Regions from separate parts of the Agrobacterium sp. 6Ca8 genome, predicted to be linked through region 1. Evidence: predicted binding sites of a transcription regulator. Region 1 holds the regulator's gene; each other region holds the start of a gene.

Region 1 (4,794 bases):
CATTGCCAGCATCTTGCCAGCAAGCGGCTTTTCCGCCGTGCCGGTTTTGGTGGCAATCTTGCGCGTGCGCGCATCATCAAGAATTGTCCGCAGATCCTCCGACCCGACGGCCGAGAGGTCCAGAAAATGTTTTGGTGAACCCATTCTAATCTGTCCCATGCTTGCGAGCCCCTGAAGAGAGGCCCGCTCTTGATTTTTTCAGGCGCTTTTTGCCTGTTTCGCAACCGTCAGGGAGGCGGCAGCCGCGTCGATACGTGCAAGACCCTCACGGGCCTCTTCCGCCGTGGTGACGAGCGGCGGCAGAAGACGGATGACATTGTCGCCCGCAGGCACGCCAAGCAGATGCTCTGCGCGCATGGCCTGCAGCAATTCGCCCGAAGGAATCTTCGCCTTGATGCCCAGAAGCAGACCTTCGCCGCGAATTTCGTCGATCACGTCAGGATAACGGTCCTTGAGCGAGGCCAGACCCTGCCGGAAGACCAGCGCGACGTCACGGACCTTCTCGAGAAAACCTTCGGAAAGAACGACGTCAAGCACGGCATTGCCGACTGCCATGGCCAGCGGGTTGCCGCCATAGGTGGTGCCATGTACGCCCGCCGTCATGCCGGAAGCGGCATCTGCCGTGGCAAGGCATGCGCCGAGCGGGAAACCGCCACCGATACCCTTGGCGACCGCCATAATATCGGGCGCAACACCGGTATGTTCATAAGCAAACAGCTTGCCTGTGCGGCCGACACCCGTCTGGACCTCATCGAAAATCAGCAGCAGGCCGTGCTCGTCGCACAATCCGCGCAGGATTTGCAGGAATTCCTTGCTGGGCGAGCGAATGCCGCCCTCGCCTTGGATGGGCTCGATCAGAAGTGCTGCAGTCTCAGCCGTGATGACGGCCTTGAGGGCATCGACATCACCGAACGGAACCTGATCGAAACCTTCGACCTTGGGACCGAAACCTTCGAGGTATTTCTGCTGGCCACCCGCGGCGATCGTCGCCAGTGTACGGCCATGGAAAGCGCCTTCGAAGGACACGATGCGGAACTTCTCCGGATGGCCCTTGGTATAGTGATAACGGCGGGCGGTCTTGATGGCGCATTCCAGGGCTTCCGCGCCTGAATTTGTGAAGAATACCTTGTCCGCGAAAGTCGCTTCCGTCAGGCGCCTGGCGAGTTTTTCCTGTCCCGGTACTTCATAAAGGTTCGAGACGTGCCAGACCTTCTCGGCCTGCGTCTTGATCGCATCAACGAGGTGAGGATGGGCGTGGCCCAGCGAGTTGACAGCGACACCGGCCGCAAAATCCAGATATCGCTCGCCGCTTTCCGTGAACAGCCATACACCCTCGCCGCGCTCGAAGCGCAGGGGGGCTCTTGAAAACGTATCAAACAATGGCGCGCCGGCTTCGGCCATGGCTGTATCACTCCTTGCGCAGATGCGCTGTCAAACTGTTGTCAATAGGCTTGCGGGGTTATCCCTCGCCTGAAAATCAAAATGCCGCCTTGCGGCGGCAGGGGCACTATTGTCACTTCGTTTGCCGATGTCAACAAAAGTCAGCGTTTCCCGGGCTTCTCAAGCACTAGTATGCGGCGGCGGGCCAGCCCCAAGGTGTTGCCTTTCAGACTCAATACGCCAGCAAGTTGGGGAAAACCGGAAAATCGATTCCAGATGATTCCCGCGACTCTTGCCACGGAGTCGGGCTGGCACTAGGTTAATCGCTAATTACTAGACTGCATTGCGGCGGAACTAGTCACCGAAAATCAGGCGGAAACCACGCTTGCGGCATGCGCGCGAGACGGAGAGGGATTCTGCCGAAAATACACGCGACAAGCGGAGAAGCGGCATGAACTGGACAGACGAACGAGTCGAAAAGCTCAAGAAATTGTGGTCCGAGGGCCTTAGCGCCAGCCAGATTGCAGCGCAGCTGGGCGGCGTCAGCCGTAATGCCGTGATCGGCAAGGTCCATCGTCTCAATCTGCCGGGACGCGTCAAGGCTGGCGGTCCAGTGACTTCGGCACGCTCCGCGCCGAAGCGTACCGCTGCCCCTGCACCGCGTGCGACGACTTTCGCAGGTCGCGTCAACGCGGCTCCGGCGCGCATCCTCACCCGTTCGAACGCGGCAACGGCGCTGCACGAGGAGATCGATATCGAGACCGCGCAGGTTCTCGATTACGTTCCTTCCAAGAACGTTGTCACGCCGATTTCCCGTCGCCTGACGCTGACGGAACTGACCGAGCGCACCTGCAAATGGCCGGTTGGCGATCCGCTGAAGGACGACTTCCATTTCTGCGGTTGTGAAGCGCTGGAATCTTCGCCCTATTGCAAGTTCCATGCGAAACTCGCCTACCAGCCGGTGAGCGAACGCCGCAAGGCTTGAGTGTTGCGGCACGCATTCAGCACTCAAAAATTACGGGCCTTCGGGCCCGTTTTTTTTGACAAAAATAAAGCCGCTTTCTGGGCGGCTTGATGGCAGGCCTCACACTTTCCCCTTACCATTGGGCGTGACCCTTCAATCCGGATTTCAACGCGCCGCCGATCTCCTACGGTCAAAACGGACAATGGCATCGAGTTTGGCGGATATTCATATTGAAAAAGCCCGAAACCGTTTCAGATTTCGGGCTTCCTGATTTTTTGGTGCATTACTTCGCCAGCGAAACTATCTGGTTTCGCTTCGCTCAGGCTTCCATCGAATATCCCGCACCACGCACCGTGCGGATGACATCCTGCATGTGCGAGAAATTCAGGGCCTTGCGCAGACGTCCGACATGCACATCGACAGTGCGCTCGTCGACATAGATATCATGACCCCAGACGCCATCCAGCAATTGCGAGCGGGAAAACACCCGACCCGGCGACGTCATCAGGAATTCCAGCAAGCGGAATTCCGTCGGGCCGAGGCGCACTTCGCGGCTTTTGCGGTGAACGCGATGGGTCTCGCGGTCCAGTTCGATATCGCCGCATTTGAGCACCGACGACAGAACTTCCGGACGGGCCCGGCGCAACATGGCCTTGACCCGGGCCATGAGTTCCGGCGTCGAGAACGGCTTGACGACATAATCGTCAGCGCCGGTAGCGAGACCGCGAACCCGTTCGCTCTCTTCGCCACGCGCCGTCAGCATGATGATGGGCAGGCGTTCCGTTTCCGGCCGCATTCTCAAGCGCCGGCACAGTTCGATACCGGAGACACCGGGCAACATCCAGTCCAGGATAAGAAGATCCGGAATGCGCTCCTGCAGCCTGATTTCCGCCTCATCGCCACGGGGTATCGTGTCGACGTCGTATCCCTCAGCCTCGAGATTGTAACGAAGCAGGACGCTCAACGCTTCCTCGTCTTCCACAACTGCAATCTTGGGCACCATATGCTGAACTCCGCAAGCTTCTGCTTGTCTGTTACTCGGTCACCGAACCAAGCGTGTTGGAACTGTCGTCCTTCGGACGCTCGCCCTCCGGCTGGCTGCCGGTGGTCATGTAATAGATCGTCTCTGCGATATTCGTCGCATGATCGCCGATACGCTCGATGTTCTTGGCGCAGAACAGAAGATGCGTGCAGGTGGTGATGTTGCGCGGGTCTTCCATCATGTAGGTCAGAAGCTCCCGGAAGAGCGACGTGTACATGGCATCGATTTCCTCGTCGCGTTCACGGATCGCATTGGCCTTTTCGGCGGAACGCGTGGAATAGACGTCGAGGACTTCCTTGAGCTGCACCAGCGCCAGGTCGGACAGATGCTCGATGCCGCGGGCGAGCTTGCGCGGAACGCCGGTGCCGGCGACAGCGATAACGCGCTTGGCCGTGTTCTTGCCAAGATCGCCGACGCGTTCGAGATCGGCGGCGATACGCAGGGTGCCGATGATCTCGCGAAGGTCTGCCGCCATCGGCTGACGCTTGGCGATGGTTACGATCGCCTTGTCGCCGATTTCGCGCTCAGCGTGGTCGAGAATGGTATCGTCCGAAATGACTTTCTGCGCAAGCGCAGCATCGGAATTGACGAGTGCGCGCACGGCGTCACCGCACATCTGCTCGGCAAGACCGCCCATTTCGGCGATGCGGCGCGTCAGAAACTTCAGTTCGTCGTCATAGGCAGACAGGATATGCGAATGGGTCGTTGTCTGTGTCATGGTCTATTCCTCCGGCTTGGCCTGCATGCGCGTGCCCAACAGCGGGGCACGGCAGAGGCACCAGTCTTGTACGGTTACGATAAAGCACCGGCCGGGGATCAGCCGAAGCGGCCCATGATGTAGTCCTGCGTGCGCTGGTCGTCCGGATTGGTGAACATCTTGTCGGTTTCGTTTTCTTCGACAAGATGACCAAGATGGAACATGGCCGTACGCTGGGAAACGCGCGCCGCCTGCTGCATGGAGTGCGTGACGATGACGATGGTGTAGTTGGTGCGCAGTTCGTGGATCAGTTCCTCGACCTTCGCAGTCGCGATCGGATCCAGCGCCGAGCACGGCTCGTCCATCAGGATCACTTCCGGGCTGACGGCAACCGCGCGTGCGATGCACAGACGCTGCTGCTGGCCACCGGAGAGGCCCGTGCCGGATTCCAGCAAACGATCCTTCACCTCGTTCCAGAGACCCGCTTTCTGCAGGCTATGCTCGACGATCTGGTCCATATCCGCCTTGTTGCGGGCGAGACCGTGGATACGCGGGCCGTAGGCGATGTTCTCATAAATCGTCTTCGGAAACGGGTTCGGCTTCTGGAACACCATGCCGACGCGGGCACGCAGTTCCACGACGTCGATCTGCTGATCGTAGATATCGTCGGTATCGAGCGTGATCTTGCCGGTGACCCGGCAACCGTCGATC
Region 2 (4,794 bases), 830 kb from region 1:
TCCACAGCGTCGCGTTGTCGCCCTTGCCGATCATGGTCACGCCTTCGAAACCGAAGCGGGTTTCGCCAGCCAGCAGTTCCTTCGGCAGAGCGATCTCAGCCTTGATCTCGCCCTTGGCGCTGACATTGTAGAGTGCGTGGGGCACGAGCTTGGCACTGTCACCTTCCGAGGCCAGCCAGAAGCCGCCCTTACCGTCAAGCGTAATGCCTTCGATGTCGAGTTTCTGGGCTGCGATACCGTCGCGCTTGATGCGCAGGGCGCTGGTTATGGTGGCGGGCTTCTTCGTTGCGTCGATGGTGTAGATCGACGGCTGGTTGCCATAGACCGAGTCGGACACGGCATAGAGGATGCCAGGCTTTTCAGCATCGCCCACCAGACCGGAGAGCGCGCCCCAGCCGATCGGTGCGCCGTCAACGGTGGCGGACGCGAGCTGCGGGTAGGCAATCTGGCCTTCTGCGCGTTCATAGATCATGACATGCGAGCGAGCGCCGCCATCTTCGACGAGATCGGCTTCGTTGGCAGTGACGAGAAGATTGCGCGACGGAATGGCGACGGCGCCTTCGGGCGAAATGCCCGAGGGCAGAAGCTGGACCAGTTCCGGTGTGCCGCCCGTATCCTTGTAGACAGCAGCGAGAGACGCGCGCTCGGCAAGAACGAAGAAGTACTTCTGGCCATCGAAGGTTGCCGCCTCCAGACCTTCCGGCTCGATGCCCTTGGCCTTGGAACGCTTTTCCGGATAGTGGCCGATGCTGGCGGCAGCGTGCTCAAGGGTGGCACCGGCTTCATAAAGAAGCTTGCCGGTCTTGTCGAAAATGGTGAAGCCGCGCGCGCCGCCCTGCCAGTCACCCTCATTGGCGATGACGATGCGGTCATTGTCCAGCCACTTCACGGCATCTGGCTCACGCTTGCGGCCTTCCTGCTTGTCGGTGAACTTGATCTGGCCGTCCGTCTTCGTGTCGACGCCTTCCAGATCAACCGTGCCAGCGGAGAAATGCGTCTTTACCGTACCGGTCTTGCCGTCGATGATGACGATGTGGTTGTTTTCCTGCAGCGTGAGCGCGATCTCGCCATTGGCATTGATCGAGACGAATTCCGGCTCCGGATCTTCCGGGGAGATTTCGGCAAGGCCGGTCACGTCGATCTTCTTCAGCGTCGCGCAGTCAGCAACACCGTTCTTCAGACCGACCGTCACCAGATAACCGGCGGGCATCTGTGGCAGGGCGCCTTCGTTCACCTCTTCATCGCGTTCGTTTTCGATCGCGATGGCGGCGAAGGTCTTGTCCGGGGAAATTGCGACAGAATCTGGCTGGCCGCCGAGATCGCAGCTCGCTTCAATCTTCTTGGTGGCGATATCGACCGTCACCAGCTTGCCGGACGGCTTGGCGCGGTTTTCGGACGTGTTGACACCGGCCAGAACCTTGGTGCCAGCAACGGCAACCGAGGTCGGTTCGCCTTCCAGCAGCAACGCGCCGCCAGCCTTGGGTGCCTTCGCGTCGGTGATGTCAACGAAACCAATGCCGCCAAGCGGGCTGTCCGAATAGACCAGCGTCTTGCCATCTTCGCTGGCGGTTACGATTTCAGCTGAGGTGACGGCCTTCGCGTCCTTGTCCGCTGGCAGGTTCTTTACGACCGGGAAAGATGCGATGCGGTTGAAAACCGGCTCGGCAGCAGCCGGAAAGGCCGCGGACGTGAGCAGAGCAGCAGTCAAAGCCATCTGAGAAAGTCGGAACGCCATTATAAATCCCCCTTGGATCCAAAAAAACACCCTATGGCTTCTGCGTCAGAGACATGACAGCGGCATGACATTTCCTGTCGGAGGAATCAAAAAGCCCGACCATGAAGGCCGGGCTTTCCTGTTCGTGCGCACATTCCGCGTATCAGAGCGCCGTGTGACCGGATGGAGGCTACACAGGCGCGCTCTCCTACTTTCAAGTACATCTTGCCGGTTCGAAAAAAGGGCCATCCGAAAAAGCAATTCGAAAAGCCGCCCGGTTTACGTGCCGGCATGATGGCGTCAGGGCGTCAAAACATGTTTCCTCGTGAACCTGAAAAGCCGCCCGCCCGCCGCCGAACGTCACGGCCTTTCGGAAACCTTACGAGTTGACGGCGTCCTTCAGGCCCTTGCCTGCGGAAAACTTCGGTACGTTGCGAGCCGGGATATCGACTTCAGCACCCGTGGAAGGGTTACGACCCTTGGAGGCTTCACGACGGCTTACGGAGAAGCTGCCGAAGCCAGCGAGACGGATGTCGCCACCGCTCTTCAGTTCGTTCTGTACGGTTTCGAATACGGCATCAACAGCGGAAGCAGCATCTGCCTTCGTGAGACCAGCCTTTTCGGCAACAGCAGAGACGAGCTCGTTCTTGTTCATGTTTCCACCCCTTTCAATGGTTTGAAACGACTCAAATTAAGCCGGCGCAGAATACGTTTGTATCCGCGCGCAGCAACTCAAAAGCGCTGGAATCGCCTGAAAAACAAGGGGTCTGCGGGGTTTTTCACAAAAAAGGCCGACATTTCTGCCGGCCTTTCCCTTAAACGTGCCAATTTCGCACCAGTTCTGCGAGCATCAAAGAAGCATCGCGCCTTTCGGCATCTAACACATTGAATCTATGCACAGGTGTCGCGAAAACCGATTCTGGCTTTCACAACGACGTGGCAATCAATGTGCGATCGTCTGTCCGCCCTCGTCGACACCGTCGACAGTTGCGATAACAGGCGTTTCGATGCTGCCGTCCCACTCGATTGGCTCGGGCATGCGAAGCAGCGCGTGCTTGATGACCTCACCCATGCGAGACACCGGGATGATCTCCATCTCGTTCTTCACATTATCAGGAATATCCGCCAGGTCCTTGGCGTTTTCTTCCGGGATGAGCACCTTCTTGATGCCACCGCGAAGCGCCGCAAGCAGCTTTTCCTTCAGGCCGCCGATCGGCAGCACGCGACCACGAAGCGTGATCTCACCCGTCATCGCCACATCCTTGGAGACCGGGATACCGGTCATGATGGAGACGATGGCGGTTGCCATGGCAACACCGGCAGACGGTCCGTCCTTCGGGGTAGCCCCTTCCGGAACGTGAACGTGGATGTCGCTCTTGTCGAAACGCGGCGGTTCGATGCCGAAGTCCACGGCGCGCGAGCGGACATAAGATGCCGCTGCCGAAATGGATTCCTTCATCACTTCCTTGAGGTTGCCGGTGACCGTCATGCGGCCCTTGCCGGGCATCATCACGCCTTCGATGGTGAGCAACTCACCGCCGACTTCCGTCCATGCCAGACCGGTGACGACACCAACCTGATCCTCACGCTCGGCCTCGCCGTGGCGGAACCGCGGAACGCCCAGATAATCCGGGACATTGGCTGCGGTGACTTCCACGGACTTGACCTTGCCCTTGATGATCTCGGTCACGGCCTTTCGCGCAAGCTTCATCAACTCGCGCTCGAAGCTGCGCACGCCCGCCTCGCGGGTGTACTGCTGGATCACGATCATCAGAGCGTCATCGCTGACCGAGAACTCTTCCGGACGCAGGGCATGTTCCTTGATCGCCTTCGGCAGCAGGTGACGCTTGGCGATTTCGCGCTTTTCGTCCTCCGTATAACCGGCGATGCGGATCACTTCCATACGGTCCATCAGGGGACCTGGAATGTTCAGCGTGTTGGCCGTGGTCACGAACATCACGTCGGACAGGTCGTATTCCACCTCAAGATAGTGATCCATGAAGGTGGAGTTCTGTTCCGGATCGAGCACCTCCAGCAGTGCGGAAGACGGATCGCCACGGAAATCCATGCCCATCTTGTCGATCTCGTCGAGCAGGAAGAGCGGATTGGACTTCTTGGCCTTCTTCATCGACTGAACGATCTTGCCCGGCATGGAGCCGATATAGGTACGGCGGTGACCGCGGATTTCCGCCTCGTCACGCACACCACCCAGCGCCATACGCACATATTCGCGGCCGGTCGCCTTGGCGATCGACTTGGCGAGCGAAGTCTTGCCGACGCCGGGAGGACCGACGAGGCACAGGATCGGGCCACGGATCTTCGAAGCGCGAGCCTGCACGGCCAGATATTCAACGATGCGTTCCTTGACCTTGTCCAGACCGAAATGATCCTGATCGAGGACCGCCTCGGCGCTGTTGAGATCAACCTTGACCTTCGACTTCTTGCCCCAGGGCAGGCTGAGCAGCCAGTCCAGATAGTTGCGCACGACAGTCGCTTCCGCAGACATCGGGCTCATCTGGCGAAGCTTCTTCATTTCCGCCTCGGCCTTATCCTTGGCCTCCTTGGAAAGCTTGGTCTTGGCAATGCGCTCTTCCAGTTCGGCCATCTCGTCACGGCCATCCTCGCCGTCGCCGAGCTCCTTCTGGATCGCCTTCATCTGTTCGTTCAGATAATATTCGCGCTGCGTCTTCTCCATCTGGCGCTTGACGCGCGAGCGGATACGCTTCTCGACCTGAAGCACGGAAATTTCGCCTTCCATGAAGCCGAGCGCTTTTTCAAGCCGCTGCTTCACGCTGACGGTTTCCAGCATTTCCTGCTTTTCGGTGATCTTGATCGACAGGTGCGAAGCAACAGTGTCGGCCAGCTTCGAATAATCGTCGATCTGGCCGGCAGCGCCGACAACCTCGGGCGAAATCTTCTTGTTGAGCTTCACATAGCTCTCGAACTCCGAAACGACGGAACGCGACAGCGCCTCGATCTCAACCGGGTCTTCCGCAGGCTCCTGCAGCGGCGTCGCAGACGCTTCGTAGAAATCCTCGCGGTCGGTATAGGCCTCGATCTGGGCGCGGCCCTTGCCTTCC
Region 3 (4,794 bases), 730 kb from region 1:
CGGCTTCATCGAACTCAAGACGCATGCCAAGATGTCTATGGTGGTGCGCCGCGAGGACGGCAAGCTCAGAACCTATTGCCACCTCGGCACCGGCAACTACCACCCGATCACGGCCAAGATCTATACCGACCTGTCCTTCTTCACCTGCAACCCGAAGATCGCCCACGACATGGCGAATATCTTCAACTTCATCACGGGTTACGGCGAACCGGAAGAGGGCATGAAGCTCGCCATTTCGCCCTATACGCTGCGTGCGCGCATTGTGAAGCACATCAACGAAGAGATCGAGCACGCCAAGCGCGGTGCGCCGGCGGCGATCTGGATGAAGATGAACTCGCTGGTCGATCCCGAGATTATCGATACGCTTTACCGCGCCAGTGCGGCCGGCGTGGAGATTGATCTCGTCGTGCGCGGCATTTGCTGCCTGCGCCCACAGGTTGCGGGTCTGTCGGACAATATCCGCGTCAAGTCGATTGTCGGCCGCTTCCTCGAGCACAGCCGAATCTTCTGCTTCGGCAATGGTTTCGGCCTTCCGTCCGACAAGGCGCTGGTCTATATCGGCTCCGCCGACATGATGCCGCGCAACCTTGATCGCCGCGTTGAAACGCTGGTGCCGCTCACCAACCCCACCGTGCACGAGCAGGTTCTTTCACAGATTATGCTGGGCAATCTCATTGACAACCAGCAGAGCTACGAGATACTTGCGGACGGAACGTCGAGGCGCATCGAGGTGCGTAAAGGCGAAGAACCGTTCAACGCGCAGCACTATTTCATGACCAATCCCAGCCTTTCCGGACGTGGTGAAGCCCTGAAATCAAGTGCGCCCAAATTGATTGCCGGGTTGATTTCTTCCCGCAAGAAACAGGCTGAATGACTCGATCAGAAGCACAGGGGCGGCTGACCGGCCTTGCCCCCGTTTCCGTCATAGATATTGGTTCGAACTCCGTTCGTCTCGTCGTATATGAAGGTCTTTCCCGCGCGCCCGCCGTGCTGTTCAACGAAAAGGTCCTTTGCGGTCTCGGCAAGGGACTGGCCCTCACGGGCCGGATGCATGAGGAAGGCGTCAGCCGGGCTTTGATGGCGCTGCGTCGCTTCCATGCGCTTTCCGAACAGGCGCAGGCGCAGCAACTCTACGTACTGGCGACAGCGGCAGCGCGTGAAGCGGAAAACGGCCCGGATTTCATCCGTGAAGCCGAAGCCATACTTGGTTGCGAGATCGAGGTGCTGTCCGGCGAAAAGGAAGCACTTTATTCCGCCTATGGCGTGATCAGCGGTTTCCACGACCCGGATGGCATTGCAGGCGACCTTGGCGGCGGTTCGCTGGAACTCATCGACATCAAGGGCAAGAACTGCGGCGAGGGCATCACCCTGCCGCTCGGCGGCCTTCGGTTGTCGGAGCAATCGGATGGCTCGCTGGAGAAGGCGACGACCATTGCCCGCAAGCACGTCAAATCCTTCGCAAAGCTGCTGGCGGCCGGCGAGGGGCGTACCTTTTATGCCGTGGGCGGCACGTGGCGAAACATCGCCAAGCTGCACATGGAGATCACGGGTTATCCGCTGCACATGATGCAGGGATATGAATTGCCGCTGGCGGAAATGCTGAATTTTCTGGAAGAAGTCATCGTCTCCAGGGACAGCAAGGACCCGGCCTGGCAGGCGGTCTCCAAGAACCGCCGTTCGCTTCTGCCGTTCGGCGCCATCGCCATGCGTGAAGTTCTAAAGGCGATGAAGCCGGCAACGATCGCCTTCTCGGCGCAGGGCGTGCGCGAAGGTTATCTTTATTCGCTGCTGACGGAAGCAGAGCGGGATACCGACCCGCTGCTGGTCACGGCCGACGAGCTTGCCATTCTGCGTGCCCGTTCGCCCGAACATGCGCGCGAACTGGCCGACTGGAGCGGCCGCACCTTTCCGGTCTTCGGCATCGAGGAGACGGAAGAGGAAAGCCGTTACCGGCAGGCGGCCTGCCTTCTGGCCGATATCAGCTGGCGTGCACATCCGGACTATCGCGGCCTCCAGGCGCTCAACATCATCGCCCACTCCTCCTTCGTGGCGATCACCCATCCGGGCCGCGCTTATATTGCGCTTGCCAATTATTACCGCTTCGAAGGGTTGAACGACAACGGCACCACACAGCCGCTCGCCGCCATGGCAGGTGACCGCTTGCTGGAACTAGGCAAGTTGCTCGGCGGCCTGCTGCGCGTCGTTTATCTCTTCTCAGCCTCCATGCCCGGTGTCGTCGATCACCTGAAATTCCGCAAATCCATCAATCCGGATCTGGATCTGGAATTCGTCGTACCACACGCCTATTGCGATTTTGCCGGCGAGCGTCTGGACGGACGCCTGCAGCAACTGGCGAAACTGACGGGCAAGCGGTTGGCGTTTGTGTTCGAGTAACGGGCAGACGCCGGCCATTTGGCACCGCAGGCAGTTGTGGGGCTATACTAGGACCAGCGCTGACAAAAGGCGTCGATATCGCTTGATTGAAAGTCGGCTAGCCGCGCCATGATCGTCTCGAAGGGCCAGTCCCACCAGGCGATTTTGGCAAGCTTCCCCGCCACGGTTTGCGAAAACCGCTCGCGAATGATCTTCGCGGGAACACCGCCGACGATGGTGTAGGGCGGCACGTCCTTGGTGACGACCGCGCCTGCTGCAAGCACGGCGCCGTCTCCAACCTTCACGCCCGGCAGCACGATGACCCCGTGACCGATCCAGACATCGTGACCGATGACGGCGCGATCCTCCTTGCGGCGATCGAAAAAAGCGTCGTCGCGCACCGCCTCTGTAGCGTAATATTCCGGGCAGTAGCTGAAACGGTGCATGGACGGTCGGTCCATTGGATGGTTCGGTGCGCCAATCCTGACGTCCGCGGCAATAGCGCAGAATTTCCCGATTGTCGCATCACCGACAATACAACGGGGTCCGAGGTAGGAGTAATTCCCGAGTTCGACGTTGTGTAGAGAGGTATCGGCCAAAATTTCGCAGCAGCTACCTATGTTCGAGTCCCTTATGCTTGCCGTCGAATGGATAACTGTCTCTGCGAGCTTGGGGCGATTGAGTTGTGCGGTTGAGTGCATGCCTGTCTCCGGATTTCGGCCTGCGTAACCGGCGACTATGAAGGGCATATGACGTGAAATTGCGAAGGCAAGCCGATTAGGCCAGATATCCTTTTGAAATGCAGATCGTGTGCGCGCTTTGCGTGGAACGAAATCTGGCTTCATACAGCGCGGTCAGCCGCCGGAACCATCCGCGGTCGCAGCTTTTTTACTTCCAGTAATGATCGGATATGTTTTGGGCATTCTGAATGATGTGACGCGCGACTTCGGGATCTCCGCCCTCGAATGTTTCCAGGTTGGCTCCGCATAACAGCAGGAAAAGCTGCTGGTGTGCGACAGCGGCAAAATAGTCATGAGGCGGTGGCTGTATTTCAGACCCGATTGACTGGAGTTCGACAGCAGTCTGTTTGCTTGCACGCTCAAGCGCTGCGAAAATAGTGGACACCATCGCCGATTCTGTCTGTTGCAATATATCCTGAACCTGCCGTTCGGCGGGCGTCAGGACCTGGCAGCTCTCACTCATCGCACAACTCTCCTCTCGGCACACCTCGTTACCTGCGGTACTATGCCATGGATTGTGTCTGCTTTGAGAGGAGAAGCTGAAGTTGTGGATTTGAACCGCAAACGAAAAACACGACAGACCGAAATCGGTTTGTCGCCGAGACAAACCGGTCGCCTCGCTACAAGCCGTTATTATTCAACCGTGCCCCAGCGCCTTCCTGATACAGGCGCTGAGATAGGCATATTGCAGGGGCGTGGCCCTTGCCATCGCCTCCGTGCGGGTGGCGGGCCTGTCCTCGTAACCGACCGGAATATCGAACTGGGTGAAGGTGAAATCCCAGCGGGTGCCGTTGACGATATTGTAGAAATGGTCGGCGCCGCTAACGACGGTTTTGGCGAGGTCGCCACCGAAAATATCCTGCACCACCAGAGCTGTAACGCCGCCTTGCCCCCTGGCTGGGTTTTCCCTCGACCACAGGCTGCTGGTTTCGAGCGACCAGCTTTTCCTCAGGGCGTAATACAGTCGTTCGGCATTGTCCTGCATGACGGGTCTTTCCTGTTTCGGAACCGGGTTCCGGGTCAGGTTGGGTCGGTACAGTAACGGAGCGCCTCGCTTCCTTTTTCAGGCCGCAGGAACGCTCCGTTCAGTTGAGATTGCGCCGATGCGCTGACGGTGCCGGAACGAATTCCGGCACCCTTTTCCTTACTTCGCGTCGAGAAGGTCCTTGACTTCCAGCAGGACGAACTCGTTGTCGTCAGCCTTGTCCAGCGCACGACCGGCCGAGAAGGGCAGGTTGTTGTCGTTGCCGACGATGATATGGGTGGCGTCGACACGGTCGACATTCTCGATGGTGACGAACGGCATGTCGTAGAAACCGTTGCCGCCGCCCTGACGCTTCCTGTTATCAGGATCGGAGATCTTCAGCAGGTCGATATAGCTGATCTTGCGTGCTGCCTTGCCGGCATTGGCGTCGTTGAATTCGATCTTGTAGATGCGCTTGACCTTGGAAGGTACGGCAAAGCAGTTTACATCCGGCTTCTTCGGGTCGGCGCAGGCCTTGTCGGCGGTGCCGGCGCCATTGTCACGCTCGATGACCAGCGCGGTGCTCTCGTCCAGCATGTTGAAATCGCCGATGGCTTCGCCACCTTGCGCCAGCGGGTAGAGCCAGGTGCGGCCTGTCCATTCCTTCTTGGCGGTATCGAGCTCGATGATGCGAAGGGCGGTTGAGCCGTCTTCGGT

Evidence for each region. The regulator PhoB, encoded in region 1, activates phosphate uptake and scavenging genes when phosphate is short. The targets are predictions, from matches to a motif close to TGTCATNNANCTGTCAT.
Region 2: a site for PhoB is predicted at 1,789-1,805, ahead of ACZ5A6_RS04715 (esterase-like activity of phytase family protein). Genes of this name have one in related genera too.
Region 3: a site for PhoB is predicted at 3,112-3,128, ahead of ACZ5A6_RS04170 (DapH/DapD/GlmU-related protein). Genes of this name have one in related genera too.

Annotation. Positions count from the first base shown of each region.
Region 1 covers NZ_AP026433.1:103,907-108,700, reverse strand. The annotation lists gene argF (ornithine carbamoyltransferase) at 1-144, opposite strand, end outside; gene ACZ5A6_RS00510 (aspartate aminotransferase family protein) at 199-1,401, opposite strand; gene ACZ5A6_RS00505 (GcrA family cell cycle regulator) at 1,832-2,365, shown strand; gene phoB (phosphate regulon transcriptional regulator PhoB) at 2,664-3,347, opposite strand; gene phoU (phosphate signaling complex protein PhoU) at 3,379-4,104, opposite strand; gene pstB (phosphate ABC transporter ATP-binding protein PstB) at 4,203-4,794, opposite strand, start outside.
Region 2 covers NZ_AP026433.1:938,695-943,488, reverse strand. The annotation lists gene ACZ5A6_RS04715 (esterase-like activity of phytase family protein) at 1-1,735, opposite strand, end outside; gene hupB (DNA-binding protein HupB) at 2,094-2,369, opposite strand; gene lon (endopeptidase La) at 2,658-4,794, opposite strand, start outside.
Region 3 covers NZ_AP026433.1:830,084-834,877, forward strand. The annotation lists gene ACZ5A6_RS04160 (RNA degradosome polyphosphate kinase) at 1-874, shown strand, start outside; gene ppx (exopolyphosphatase) at 871-2,394, shown strand; gene ACZ5A6_RS04170 (DapH/DapD/GlmU-related protein) at 2,442-3,074, opposite strand; gene ACZ5A6_RS04175 (hypothetical protein) at 3,262-3,576, opposite strand; gene ACZ5A6_RS04180 (YunG family protein) at 3,751-4,098, opposite strand; gene ACZ5A6_RS04185 (esterase-like activity of phytase family protein) at 4,258-4,794, opposite strand, start outside.